2 regions of the Pseudoalteromonas sp. 2CM32C genome follow, and region 1 is predicted to be linked to the other one. Evidence: predicted binding sites of a transcription regulator. Region 1 holds the regulator's gene; the other holds the start of a gene.
The links. The regulator FliA, encoded in region 1, starts transcription of late flagellar genes. The targets are predictions, from matches to a motif close to CTAAAGNTNNNNNNNNNNNNGCCGATA.
Positions count from the first base shown of each region.

Region 2: a site for FliA is predicted at 6,168-6,194, ahead of MTF67_RS08315 (HAMP domain-containing methyl-accepting chemotaxis protein). Genes of this name have one in related genera too.

Region 1 covers NZ_JALNTI010000001.1:164,289-171,675, reverse strand. Annotated here, with positions in the region: gene flhA (flagellar biosynthesis protein FlhA) at 1-1,526, shown strand, start outside; gene flhF (flagellar biosynthesis protein FlhF) at 1,547-3,022, shown strand; gene MTF67_RS00795 (MinD/ParA family protein) at 3,015-3,875, shown strand; gene MTF67_RS00790 (RNA polymerase sigma factor FliA) at 3,902-4,612, shown strand; gene cheY (chemotaxis response regulator CheY) at 4,652-5,035, shown strand; gene MTF67_RS00780 (protein phosphatase CheZ) at 5,054-5,821, shown strand; gene MTF67_RS00775 (chemotaxis protein CheA) at 5,837-7,387, shown strand, end outside.
Region 2 covers NZ_JALNTI010000003.1:284,614-292,000, reverse strand. Annotated here, with positions in the region: gene MTF67_RS08330 (TonB-dependent receptor) at 59-2,281, opposite strand; gene MTF67_RS08325 (porin) at 2,744-3,889, shown strand; gene MTF67_RS08320 (phosphate ABC transporter substrate-binding protein) at 3,902-4,309, shown strand; gene MTF67_RS08315 (HAMP domain-containing methyl-accepting chemotaxis protein) at 4,510-6,135, opposite strand; tRNA gene MTF67_RS08310 (tRNA-Leu) at 6,426-6,510, opposite strand; gene secG (preprotein translocase subunit SecG) at 6,577-6,930, opposite strand; gene tpiA (triose-phosphate isomerase) at 6,932-7,387, opposite strand, start outside.

The DNA of each region.
Region 1 (7,387 bases):
GTTCAATGGATGGTGCAAGTAAGTTTGTAAAAGGTGATGCTATTGCGGGTATCGTCATTTTAATTATTAACATTGTTGGTGGTCTATTTGTTGGCATGATCCAGCATGACTTAAGCTTTGGCCAAGCTATGGAAGTTTACACACTCCTTACGATTGGTGATGGCTTAGTGGCTCAGCTCCCCTCATTACTACTATCAATTGGTACCGCAATTGTAGTAACACGCCAAAACGAGTCTCTCAATATGGGCGACCAGTTTAAGAAACAACTTGGCAACGAAAAATCTTTATTTATAGCATCTGGCATATTAATTACCATGGGCTTAGTGCCTGGCATGCCTCATTTAGCATTTTTAAGCCTAGGTGCATTATTAGGTTATTTAGCTTATTACACTCAACAAAGTAAATTAAAAGTGGCTGCAGCAGAAGCCGAGGCTGCTGCAAATGGAACTGCTGGTACGGGTGTTGCCAACAAGCAAGAGCAAAAAGAACTAGGCTGGGACGACGTTCAGCAAGTAGATGTAATTGGCTTAGAAGTGGGTTATAGATTAATTCCTTTGGTTGACCAGTCTCAAGGCGGAGAGCTACTAAATCGTATTAAGGGAGTACGTAAAAAGCTTTCTCAAGAGCTGGGTTTTTTAGTTCCACCCGTACATATTCGCGATAACTTAGAGCTTGATCCTAATGCATACAGAATTACGCTTATGGGGGTATCTACCGGTGAAGGTGAACTCAAGCATGGTGATGAGTTGGCAATAAATCCAGGTCAAGTATTTGGGCCAATTAAAGGGGTCGAAACTAAAGACCCTGCTTTTGGGCTTGATGCGGTATGGATAAAACCAGATCAAAAAGACGAAGCGCAATCGCTAGGCTATACCGTGGTAGATTCAGCTACAGTTGTGGCTACACACATTAGCCAGTTGCTTACTAACAGCGCAGCACTGCTTTTAGGTCACGAGGAAGTACAGAACTTATTAGATATGTTAGGTAAAAGCCACCCTCGCTTAGTTGAAGGTTTAGTCCCTGACGTATTACCGTTAACTGTGATTGTAAAAGTACTACAAAATCTACTTAATGAAGGCGTTGCAATTCGTGATATGCGCTCAATTGTACAAACCCTTGTTGAGTATGGGCCACGTAGTCAAGACCCTGATGTGCTAACGGCTGCAGTACGTATTTCATTACGTCGATTAATCGTTCAAGACGCTGTAGGCATGTCTTCAGAAATCCCTGTCATAACCTTGGCGCCTGAGTTGGAACAGATGTTGCATCAGTCACTGCAAAATGCAGGCGACGAAGGTGCCGGTATAGAACCAGGACTTGCAGAGCGACTTCAAGTGTCACTAAATGAAGCGCATCAAAATCAAGAAATGTCCGGTGAACCTTCAATATTGCTAACGTCGGGAATGTTACGCACTGTGTTATCTCGTTTTGTTAAGTACACCATCCCGGGTTTAAGGGTGATGTCTTATCAAGAGGTACCAGATGAAAGACAGATCAAGATAGTCAGCTCTGTTGGCCAACAATAAGATTTTAAAGGGGTTGAATCATGAAAATAAAACGTTTTTTTGCTAAAGATATGCGCACAGTACTTAAAGAAGTTAAAGACGAATTAGGTGTTGATGCGGTTATTATGTCAAATAAAAAACTAGCTAACGGTGTAGAAATTGTAGCAGCAGTAGATTATGACAAAGCAGCCCCTAAAAAAGAGCAGGCACTTAGCACTCCAGCACAAAGCTCAACAAAAACACAGCCAGTGCATAATTTTGTAAAATCAGAGCCTCTTCGCGCTAAACCAGAGCCACAAGCGAAAGTAGCCGATAGTCTTCAGGCATTATTAGAGCGTCAAGCCCCACGCCCTCGTTCTGCAGAATTGGCTTCTATGTTTTCTCAATCAGGTATTGATACTACAGACAACTACCAAGAGCCAGTTCAAGAGCAGCGTCCTCGTCCTATGTTCACTAATGAACGTCAAGCTTCAGCGCGTCCGCAAACACAAGCAGACAGCCTTGGATTTGATGATTTAGAAAGTGGTTTTGATGATCTTGACAGTCCAGTGACACCTCGCCAAGAAACTAAGCATACTGAAAGTGAGCAAATTTCGTCAATGCGTGACGAAATGAATGCCATTCGTCAATTGTTAGAACATCAAGTGTCAGGGCTTATGCAACAAGACATGGCAAGACGCGATCCTACTCGTGCATGCATGATTGATCGTTTAGTCGGTATGGGAATAGATAAAGATGTTGCTGAGCAAATGGCGTGCTTTGTTCCTGACGATGTATCTCGCCAGCAAGGTTGGAAAGCACTTTTAACAATGGTTGAAGATCAGATGCAGACAACCAACAACGAGATTTTACGTCAAGGCGGTGTATACGCCTTAGTCGGCCCAACGGGTGTTGGCAAAACAACAACCGTTGCTAAATTAGCTGCACTTGGCGCACAAAAATACGGTGCAGACAAAGTCGCTTTAATCACAACAGACACATACAGAATTGGTGCTTATGAGCAACTCGCCACTTATGGCCGAATTATAGGTTGTGGTGTTAAGCAAGTTAAAGATGCTAATGAATTAGCTGAAGTTTTATATCATTTACGAAATAAACGACTAGTATTAATTGATACTGCGGGTATGAGCCAGCGCGACTTGCGCTTAACTGAGCAACTTAATACGCTAATGCGTAATCAGCGTGTTGATATTCGTAGTTATTTAGTGCTCAGCGCAACATCGCAAATACATGTGTTGCAAGAAACCGTTAGGCACTTTAAAAAAGTGCAGTTAAGTGGTTGTATATTCACCAAATTAGACGAATCTTTAAGTTTAGGTGAGATTATTAGTATAGCGATTCAAAATCGCCTTCCAATAGGGTATCTTACTAACGGTCAACGAGTACCAGAAGATATTCGAGTTGCAAATGCTGAAAAACTAGTTAAAAAGGCTGAGCAACTCTATTTAAAAAGAGCAAAAGCACAACATTCAAGGCACCAAGCAGTGGCGCCAAGCACAGTAGGGATGTATGATTAACACAGTATTAGATCAAGCAAGTGGCCTGCGCAAAATGAGTCAAAACAATAACAACGGCGTAAAAGTTATCGCTGTCACTGGCGGTAAAGGTGGAGTAGGAAAAACAAATGTTTCTCTGAATACTGCAATTGCATTAGGCCAGCAAGGTAACAGAGTGTTGGTTCTTGATGCCGATTTAGGCTTAGCAAACTGTGACGTTATGCTAGGACTACGTGTTGAACGTAACTTATCACATGTTTTATCTGGTGAATGTGAACTTGATGAAATTTTAGTTGAAGGCCCCGCAGGTATAAAGATTGTACCCGCAACGTCAGGCTCTCAAAGTATGGTTGAATTGTCGCCTTCAGAGCACGCGGGACTTATACGGGCTTTTAGTGAATTAAATACAGAATTTGATATTTTAATTGTCGACACAGCCGCAGGTATTTCAGACATGGTGCTGAGTTTTTCTCGCGCGGCACAAGACGTCATGGTTGTTGTATGCGACGAGCCCACATCGATTACAGATGCTTACGCGCTCATTAAAGTGTTGAGTCGCGAGCATGGTGTATACAAATTTAAAATTGTTGCAAATATGGTCCGTAGTATGCGTGAAGGGCAAGAGTTATTTGCTAAACTTTCCAAAGTGACCGATCGTTTTTTAGATGTATCAATGGACCTGGTCGCAACGGTTCCCTACGACGAAAATATGCGCAAAGCAACGCGTCGCCAAAAAGTTATTGTAGAGCTTTTTCCTAATTCGCCGGCGGCACTTGCGTTTCAAGCTTTAGCAACAAAAGCAGTTAAATGGCCAATACCTAATCAACCATCAGGTCATCTGGAGTTTTTCATAGAGAAACTAGTAAACGGCTAATTATGACAACATTGGTGAATAAAGTTATGGGATATCAATCAGCACAAAATTTAAATGTGATTGTTGAAAAACATGCATCACTTGTCAAAAAAGTGGCATGTCATCTTATAGCGCGTTTACCAGCCAGCGTGCAGCTGGACGATTTAATACAATCAGGAATGATAGGTCTGATTGAAGCATCTAAAAGTTTTGATGCAACCAAAGGGGCTAGCTTTGAAACTTTTGCGGGGATTCGTATTCGTGGGGCAATGCTTGACGAGATGCGACGTGGCGATTGGGCACCCCGTTCAGTGCATCGTAAAAGCCGTTTGGTGGCCGAAACAATTGCTTTTTTAGAAAAAAGCTTAAACCGTGAGCCGACAGATATAGAAGTTGCTGAAAAACTTGAAATTTCGTTAAATGAGTACCATCATATCTTAAACGATGTAAATGCAAGTAAAGTACTCGGTATTGAAGACCTTGGTGTTGATGAAGATGCCATCAGTCCAGTGGGCCAAGATTTAGCGCTAGACAAACCGTTTAATAATGTTAAAAATGAGCGGTTTAACGAGTCTTTATTAGGTGCAATAAAATCTTTACCAGAACGTGATGCAATGGTGCTGTCTTTGTACTATAACGATGAAATGAATTTAAAAGAAATAGGGCATATACTCGATGTAAGTGAATCGCGTGTAAGTCAAATACATGGTCAGGCGATGATTAAGCTTAAAGCTAAAATCAATGACTGGATAAATTAGTAGTAAGTAAACAAGGTTAAGACCTCACTGGGGGATGTTTTGGATAAAAACATGAAAATTCTGGTTGTTGACGATTTTTCAACAATGAGACGTATTATTAAAAATCTGTTGCGTGACTTAGGTTTCACTAATGTTCAAGAAGCAGACGATGGGTCAACCGCTTTGCCAATGCTACAAAATCAAGTATTTGATTTTGTTGTTACCGATTGGAATATGCCAGGAATGCAGGGTATAGACCTACTAAGAGCAATACGTGCGGATGATAAGCTTAAACACATTCCAGTATTGATGGTAACGGCTGAAGCTAAAAAAGAACAAATTATAGCGGCAGCACAGGCAGGTGTTAATGGTTATATCGTTAAGCCATTTACTGCTGGAACACTCAAAACTAAATTAGAAAAAGTATTTGAACGTTTAGGCTAATGATAGGGGGAGAGGCTTATGTCAGCACTTGCTGCGCCTCAAATAACTTTAGAACAAGCTCGTCAGCTCGTTGTTTTTCTAGAAAACGGTGAGCAAGACAAAGCCAATCAGTTAATTTTAGATACCGCTTCTAAGGAGCAATCTGAAATATTTGCTGAGGTTGGAAAGTTAACCCGTCAATTGCATGAAGCTTTAAAAAGCTTTGAGCTAGACACTCGCTTATCTGACTTAACTACCGATGCTATTCCAGATGCAAAAAAACGGCTCAATTATGTTATAGAAATGACAGAAAATGCCGCGAATAAAACAATGGATGCTGTTGAGGCTAGCCTACCAATTGCTCAACAGTTGGCAGACGAAATATCTCATATCAAACCGACATGGGATCGCCTAATGAATCGAGAGATTGAGTTAGGGGAGTTTAAATCGTTATGCCACAGCATTGATAAGTTTATGAACAATTCTCATCATAAAACTGATGAGCTGCAAAGTTTGATGACTAATGTACTTATGGCACAAGACTATCAAGATTTAACCGGACAAGTTATTCGCCGAGTTATTGAGCTTGTTAGAGAAGTTGAAGAAAGCTTAATTCATCTTTTGACAGCCTTCGCTGATCAAAGCGAAAGTAAAGCCGAAAAAATAGAACAACAAAAAACAAATGAACCATTAGACGAACAAACTTTAGCAGGTCCAGAAGGCCCTATTATTGATAAAGAATCACGTAATGATGTTGTATCTGATCAAGATGAAGTCGATGATCTTTTATCAAGTTTGGGCTTCTAAGAGGAGAGTAACTGCATGTTTGAAGTCGATGAAGATATTTTACAAGACTTTCTTGTAGAGGCAGGAGAAATCCTAGAGCTTTTATCTGAACAGTTAGTTGAGCTGGAAAACAATCCAGAGGACACCGAATTACTCAATGCCATATTTAGAGGGTTCCACACTGTAAAAGGTGGTGCTGGATTTTTAGCTATGACCGAGCTCGTTGATGCATGTCATGGCGCAGAGAATGTGTTCGATCTGCTTAGGCAAGGCGTACGAACGGTTAATTCAGAGTTGATGGATGTAATTTTACAAGCTCTCGATACGATTAACGAGATGTTTGCCACCATTCAAAATCGTGACAAACCAGAACCCGCCGATCCTGAACTTCTTGAAACCCTTCATAAACTAGGTTTACCTCCAACAGAAGAAGAGCTTGCTGGTGACTCACCAGTTGATTCAACTGAAGAACCTCAAGCCGAGGTTATTGATGCCCCAGTTGCCGAGGAAGCCTCAGGAACTGATGAAGAAGATCCGTTTGCATTTGACGAGCTATTTAGCGGTGGAACAGTTGAACAAAGCGATGATGAAACTCAGATTGACGAAATAACAGAAGATGAATTTGAAAACTTACTAGACGAATTACATGGAAAAGGTCAAAGTCCAGTAGCTGAAAGCGCGTCCAGTAGTAGTGATGTCAGTGGAGACATTACAGATGATGAGTTTGACAACTTACTTGATGAACTTCATGGCGTTGGAAGCTTTGGTGCTGTTGCGGCCAGTGAGCCTGTAAAAGAGCAAACAGCAAGTAATAATTCTGCAGAAAGTTCTGCAACGCCTTCAACAAGTTCACCTGCAAGTGATTCTAGCGATGATGAAATTAGCGATGATGAATTTGAAGCATTGCTTGACGAGCTTCATGGTTCAGGTGCTCCTAAATCAATAGAGAGCCCTGCAGCTCCAGAGCCGAAGCCGGCGGCAAAACCCGTGGCTAAAGTAAGTGAGCCTGTCAAAAAGCCTGAACCTGTTAAAGCAGCAGCCCCAAAACCTGTTCAAAAGCCAGCAGACAAACCGGCAGCAAAACCTGTAGCAAAAGCGGCTCCAGCGCCAGCAGCTGTGAAAAAGCCAGCTCCTCCGCAAGCAGAAACAACAGTGCGAGTTGACACAAAACGCCTAGACCAAATAATGAATATGGTGGGTGAGTTAGTACTTGTTCGTAATAGGTTGGTAAGTTTAGCCACTAACTCAGAAAGTGAAGCAATGGGTAAAGCCATTTCTAACCTAGATGTAGTGACTGCAGATATTCAAGGTGCAGTAATGCAAACGCGAATGCAGCCAATTAAAAAGGTATTTGGCCGCTTCCCTCGCGTTGTTCGTGACTTAGCACGAAGCCTCAATAAAGATATTAGCTTACAGCTTGTCGGTGAAGAAACCGATTTAGACAAAAACTTAGTTGAGGCACTTGCAGACCCGCTTGTTCACTTAGTTAGAAACTCAGTTGACCACGGAATAGAAATGCCAGCTGATCGTGAAGCAGCAGGTAAACCTCGGACGGGTAATGTAACACTTTCAGCGTCTCAAGAGGGA
Region 2 (7,387 bases), on a different contig from region 1:
TTTTAGCAAAATAAAATATAATGTTTAAATTACATTGTATTTTTACGCAAACTTCAGTTTATAACTCAAAATCTTTTTTGAATTTTAAACCAAATTCGCTGCGGTCATTACTTCTCATAACTCCAACAAACCCTGATTGCTGTAAACGACCTACATCGTATACTTCATTCAGTACGTTTTCGCCATAAAGTGTTACTTCCATATCGCCATATGCGTTAGTGTAAGAAATATTAAAGCCAACTAGCTCACGCGAATCAATCGTTTCACTCTGGCTATAAACTGACTGACCTTGCATTTCACTACGGTATGAATAATTAGCATTTAGTGCAACCGTTGCACCACTGTCTAAATCCATAAAGTATGATGGGGCAACCATTACAGTCCAACGAGGTGTTAATGCCGGTGAATCACCTTTACCAATACCTTGAACACCCGCATCAACCTCAGTGATCTCTGAATCTAAGTAACCTACCGCACTTCTTATTGTAAAGTCGTCAGTAATTGCAACGGTGGTTTCAAGTTCTATACCTTGCGCTTTTGATTGGCCCGCATTTTCAACAATAGTTACAAAACCACCGCCCGCTGTTGGGTCTGAAAACGGAAGTGCTAAATCAGTGTAATCAGTAACAAATACCGCTAGCATCATAGATACGTTTTCGTGTACTTGGCCTTTTAAACCCATTTCGTAGTTTACGGCTTTAGTTTCGTCGAACGATACAAACTGATCAGGTCCACCAAATGGACGTGGTGGGAAGCCACCAGTTTGATAACCTTTTTGAATTTGACCATAAACGTTCATGTTGTTACTGATTTGGTAAGATGCATTAATATCCCACGTCACAGCATCAAACTCTGCACTTACGTATTTACGTTCAGCAAATGTAGGAAAAATCGCATCGGCATCTTTCTCATCTTTTGAGTATCGAAGACCACCACCAATACTTAAATCATCTGTTAAATCGTAACTTGTATTAAAGTATACAGCGTATGAATTTGTTTCTTGGTTTATTTCAAAGTCACCATAGCCACCAAATGAAGGTGTAACACCATCATTTAATAAACCATTAGGTGTGTTGAATGGGCTAAAAACAAATGGACCAGAACGTGTAAAGCCATCTTCATTAAAGAAGTAAAGGCCTGATACAAAGTCCATATTGTCGTAAGTCGCATTTAGTTGGATTTCAAACGAGTACTGGTCTGCACCACCCTCTTCAGGGAACTCAGATAAGTTAAGTGGTGATGCATCATCATCAAGACCACCTTCATATTCAGAAGTACGGTAACTTGAAATAAATTTAGCTGTGTACGTATCATCGATTGCCCAATCAGCAGTAAATGACGTACCCCACCCTGAGTAAGACGTAGATTCAATACCAGCAACGGTAGTGCCTAGATCATCAGGGTCTGATGGGATCATGTCCTGTGTTAATAAAGGAAAGTCACCATTAAATACATCATTTGCATCAAGCGGCTCAGTTAACTCAATAGTGTAAGGAGATTGACCCGACTCGTTATCAACACCATCAAGTGAAAAAGTAAACGCTAAATCGCTATTAGCCTGCCATTTAAGGGCTACGCGGCCGCTAAACTCTTCTTCTTCACCAATTTCTTTTTCAGGGTTCGCTAGATTTACTGCTTCGCCAACGCCGTCACGCGTTTTGTATGACGCACTTGCTGACATACTTAACTCATCATTTAATGAGTTATTAAAGTACACATCGCCTGCAATACGGCCACGGCTACCTAACTTTGCAGACGTTGTTAAAATACCTTCATCGCCCGGCTGTTTTGTAATAACGTTTACTGCGCCACCTAACGTGTTACGGCCATATAAGGTACCCTGTGGGCCGCGCAGTACTTCAACACGCTCAACATTTGGTAATGATAAGTTAGACCCCATTTGACGACCTAAGTAAACCCCATCAAGGTATACACCCACACCTGGGTCAGTAGTAATAATGTGATCTTGTAAGCCAATACCACGGATAAATACAGAAGCATGGGCTGCATTGCCTACACCGTAACGTGTGATATTTAGATTAGGGACGTATTTACCAATATCTTCAAGGTTACTCATATTGGCTTTATCAATTAAGTTAGCACCAATTGATGTGATAGCGGTTGGAGATTCAAACAAGCTCTCTGTACGTTTACGAGCTGTAACTTCAATTTTTTCAAACGCATCTTGCTTTGCTGTTGTTTTGGTTTCTTCAGCGTTTACTGAGGTAGTCAGGGCAGCAACTATTGCTAGGCTTAACTGTGAGAGTTTGCGTAGTTTCAAAATATTCTCCAAAGGATACCGTAAATTATTTATTATGCATTTACTGGTGCAACCAGTAAGTTTTGGGCATAAAAAAAGATGCGTGGTAGCATCTTTCCTCTGGAAGGGCATTATATTACACAATTGTGAATTTATGTATTTATTTTTTGATAAAAGTAAAAACGTACCTAATGGAGGAAAAGCTAACACGTTGCAGCTATACTTGCCTCTTATGCAATTACGGCATAAAACCTCACGCTGTAAATATATGTTATGAAATTAAATTGGTTGCAACTTATTTTGATATTTTACTTAAAATCATTAACCTACATTAAAAATTTCAGGTATATACCGCAAAAAACAATAACAAAGTATTAAGTTTATTAATTTTTATTACTAACTTGCTAAATTGATTAGATATAGCTCTATTTCACTTCTATAATACGCTTGAATCAACATCTAATTAACTAATAGGAAATACATATGAAAAAGCTATCTGTAGCAGTAGCATTATGTGCGGCTTTAGCAACAAACTATGCTAGCGCCGAAGTTCGAATTAATGGCTTTGCATCAATTGTCGGTGGAAAGAGCCTTGATAGTGACAGCACCTTATATGGATATGATGATGACATTTCATTTAAAAACGAAAGTGTCTTTGCATTACAGCTATCAGCTGACCTAATGGAGAAACTAACGGCCACAGCTCAAATTGTTGCTCGTGGTGAAAATGATTTCGACGCAGAATTTGAATGGGCTTACGTAACTTATGAACTAAGCGACGAGTTACAAATTAGCGCGGGTAAAATGCGAGCTCCATTTTTCCGCTATTCAGACTTTTTGGATGTTGGTTACGCTTATCGTTGGGTACGCCCACCTCAGTCAGTTTATGGTATTCCTTTTTCTACATATGAAGGTTTAAGCTTATTGCACAATACACAGCTTGGCGATTGGGATTCAACGGTGCAGCTAATGTACGGAAGCTATGACGGCGAATTAGATGCAATTACTGAAAAAACTCAAGGCGAACTTAACGATTTTGCTGGCATTAACTGGACACTTGCATATGACTGGTTCAGTGTACGTGCTGCATACTTGGTTGCAGAAACATCATTTGCACTTGACGGAACAGACCCTAGCGGCGCTGCGTTAAATGGCTTAGAAGCAGCACTTCGTGCAAACAGCTTAAACACGTTAGCTGACGATATTGCAATTGACGAAGATGACAGTTACTTCCTAGGCTTTGGCTTCTCAATTGATTACGATAATTTCTTATTCGACGCTGAATATACACAGTTTGAAGTAGAAAACAGCATTTTAACTGAGCAAACACAATACTATGCATCTGTAGGTTATCGCTTGGATGACGTTATAGTTCATTTTACGTATGAAGATAATGACGATAAACATGATGCATCTCGCTTCGATCCAATTGCAACAGTGCCAAGTCTGAATGCTGCTATAAACGGTGCATTGACAGGTGTTCAAGCGCAAAGCAATGTATACACTATCGGCGCGCGTTATGACTTCCACCCTTCTGCAGCATTTAAAATTGACTTTAGCCGCTTTGAAGACGATGTAACCGATACAGAAACTGATGTTGTTGCTGTTGGCGTTGATCTTGTATTTTAATTGGAGCAGATAATGAAAAAATTAATTTTAGCTAGTGCACTTTCATTGTGCTCAATTAATGCTTTTGCAGAAGTTGCAGTAATAGTTAACGCTGGTAACGCAAATGCTTTAGATGCAGATACAATTAAAAAGATATACCTTGGTAAAGCCAAGTCATTTGGTGATGGTACTAAAGTAAACCCAGTAAACCAAGATGGTACCGCTGCTGCAGATGAGTTTAACGATAAAGTTGTAGGTAAATCTGGCAGCCAGCTTAATGCTTACTGGTCTAAACTTGTATTTACAGGTAAAGGGACACCTCCAGAGAAATTAGGCTCAGATCAAGCTGTAATAGATTTTGTAGCAGCTAATGCTGATGCTATCGGTTATGTAGATAGTGCAAAAGTTAGTGACAATGTAAAAGTGGTTGCGACCTTTTAGCCGTTAGCCCGTAAATTAAAAAACCACCAAATGGTGGTTTTTTTGTACCTGTAAAAAGTTATGTCTGTTGGCTTAACAAGTTAATCTCGTGTCCAATCTTGCGTTCTAAGTTGTTCTATTGTTGCAGGCTGGTGAGACATACCTAGCTAGCCTTCAAAACAACAAAGCCTCCAAAAGGAGGCTTTAGCTGTTCAGGTTAATTATTCAATTCTGAATTTGGCTGTAGCGTCTAATAAGTTATCTGATAAGTAATGTAGGTTTTTAGCTACATCTCTTACAGCCAGTAATGAGTCCATGGTATCTTCAAAAGAAACATGCATATTAGATACATTTTCTACAACCATGGCTGCAACCGATGTTTGCTCTTCTGTTGCTGCTGCTATTTGTGAGTTCATGCCATTTATTTCTAGCATTTGCTCAGCAATCTTCTCAATTGATATTCCTGTTTTTTCAGCCGCTGTTGCATTATCTGTTGCCATATCTCGAGCTGAAGTCATCGCAGTAACCGAATCATTTGCAGCGGTCGTCAAAGCACCTAACAATTCGCGTATTTCATTCGTTGAATGGGCGGTTCGTGAAGCAAGTTCTCGTACTTCATCAGCTACTACCGCAAACCCACGGCCATGTTCACCAGCACGCGCAGCCTCAATAGCCGCATTAAGCGCAAGTAAGTTGGTTTGATCGGCAATTGAAGTAATTACATTCAATATTTGTGATACGTTTTTTGTATCGTCCGCAAGTTTATTAATTGTTGTTGCTGCTTGGTTAATTTCATCACTTAGCGTACGAGATGCATTGACAGACATTTGTACCTGGGTACGGCTTTGCTCTACTTCTTTTTCTGCTGTTTCAGCCGCATGTGATGCATTTGCTGCAGATTGAGAAATATCACCAACACTTTGCTTCATCTCTTCCATTGATTGCTTAACAATTTCAGCATCTGTTGTTTGTTTTGTTGTTGCGCGTTCAGCCTGCTCCATACCCTGTACTAAACGGGTAGAGTTTTCCATCAATGGCTCACATACAGCAATTACTTCAAGTACCGTTTCTTTTAACAGCGCAATAAAAGCATTAAAGTTAATAGAAACTTGGCCAATTTCATCTTTAGAATTCACGGTTAATTGAGTACTTAAAGAGCCTTTTCCATTTGCTAACAAGCTTAAATTATTTGCAGCATCGCTTGCTGATGAGCCAATGTTTTTCGCAATCCAAATCGCCATAAATAAAAGCAATAATAAAGATACAATAGATACAACAAGCATTAAAGTAAGGGCATTATCTGAGCGCGTATTAGTGCTTTCAACTAATTCAAAAAAACGGTTATCTGCCTTTTGTTGGGCTGCCTTAAAGCTCTCTAAAACAGAACCATAAAGACTTGTTTTTAACTGGGCTTGTTGCTGAATTTTACTAAAATCGGCCGTGCCATTTACCATACCATTAGCAATTGTAGCTGATATCTTCTCGTAGTCGGCTAATTCTTTCACTACATCATTGCTAATGTAGCCATTACTCATTTGCTTGATTAAATTTATGTTTGATTCAATTGTTTTGTAAGTATCATCAGCTTTAGTTATTAAGTCTTGTTCGCCAAATGTAACTGCTTGGGTGTAAAGCTCATCTAGTTTTTCTAAAAGCCCTACGTTCGCTGATGTTAACTTTACAACCTTATATGAAGAGTTGCCCATTTCATCTAAAGAAGCTCTATTATCATCTATGGCAAGAAAATTAATTAATACCATAATTATAAAAGCAACAACTGCAATACATGTTATTGCATGTATTTTTTTAGTTATGCTTAGGTTTTGAAAAGAGAAGCCTGAAGCCATACTATTTACCTTTTTGAGTTATCTAAATATATTATCGGCTCAATACTGATAAGTGTGAGTTAAATTTGTAAAATTTCTAGTTTTTTTTTCATTTTAATCATTAATTAAGCTAAAAACTGAAATTAACACAAGTAAATTGACTTTATTGGGTACACGATGTGTTTCCTGTTAAAAATATCACCAAAGAATCTAAATTATTGTTATAACCAAACGTTTTAAGTGCAAAAAACAACCAAAGCAAATTTTAGGTATAAAAAAACCAGTAACATAATTGCTACTGGTTTTAAATTTGGTGCGGATGGGGGGACTTGAACCCCCACGCCCTAAAGCACTACCCCCTCAAGGTAGCGTGTCTACCAATTCCACCACATCCGCATTTTAAATTTTTGTTCGCTTGTTTTATCTGTTTGAGGTTAACAAATAGCTGAACAGTAAACTGTATTAGTTTGGTACGTCTGAGTTACTTTCTTTATTAGAAGTAACTGGAACATCTTCTTCAACCGGCACTACTGTTTCTATAGCAGGTGCTGCTTCTAGGTTTTCCCATTCATCAGTCTGTTTAATCTGACCGGCTGTTAAATTACCTAGAACAATACTCAACACAAAAAAGACTGTAGCTAAGCTTGTTGTTGTCTTTGTCATAAAGTTACCAGCACCTGAAGAACCAAACACAGTTCCAGAAGCGCCTGCACCAAATGATGACCCCATATCAGCACCTTTACCTTGTTGGATTAAAACCATACCAACTAAAGCTAAAGCTACAACTAAATAAACTACTAATAAAATTTCGTACATCTTATACGGTCCCTTTTGCACTGTTACAGATAGCAACAAAAGATGCTGCTTTTAGACTGGCGCCCCCAATAAGGCCACCATCAATATCTGGTTGTGCAAATAATAATTCGCTATTTTTTTCGTTAACGCTTCCACCATATAAGATGGTAAGCCCTTGTGCTAAATCACTGTCTAAAGACGCAATTTTGTCACGGATAAATTTGTGAACAGCTTGTGCCTGTTCTGGCGATGCAGTCTTACCTGTGCCTATGGCCCAAACGGGCTCGTATGCTATCACAGAATCTTTCAGCGCTGCTACACCTAATTTTTTAATTACCGCATCTATTTGAGCAGCAACTACATATTCTGTTTGTCCACTTTCTTGCTCTGTTTCACTCTCGCCAACACAAAGAACGGGTACTAAACCAGCTGATTGAGCTCTAGCAAATTTATCAGCAATAACATCGCTGCTTTCGTT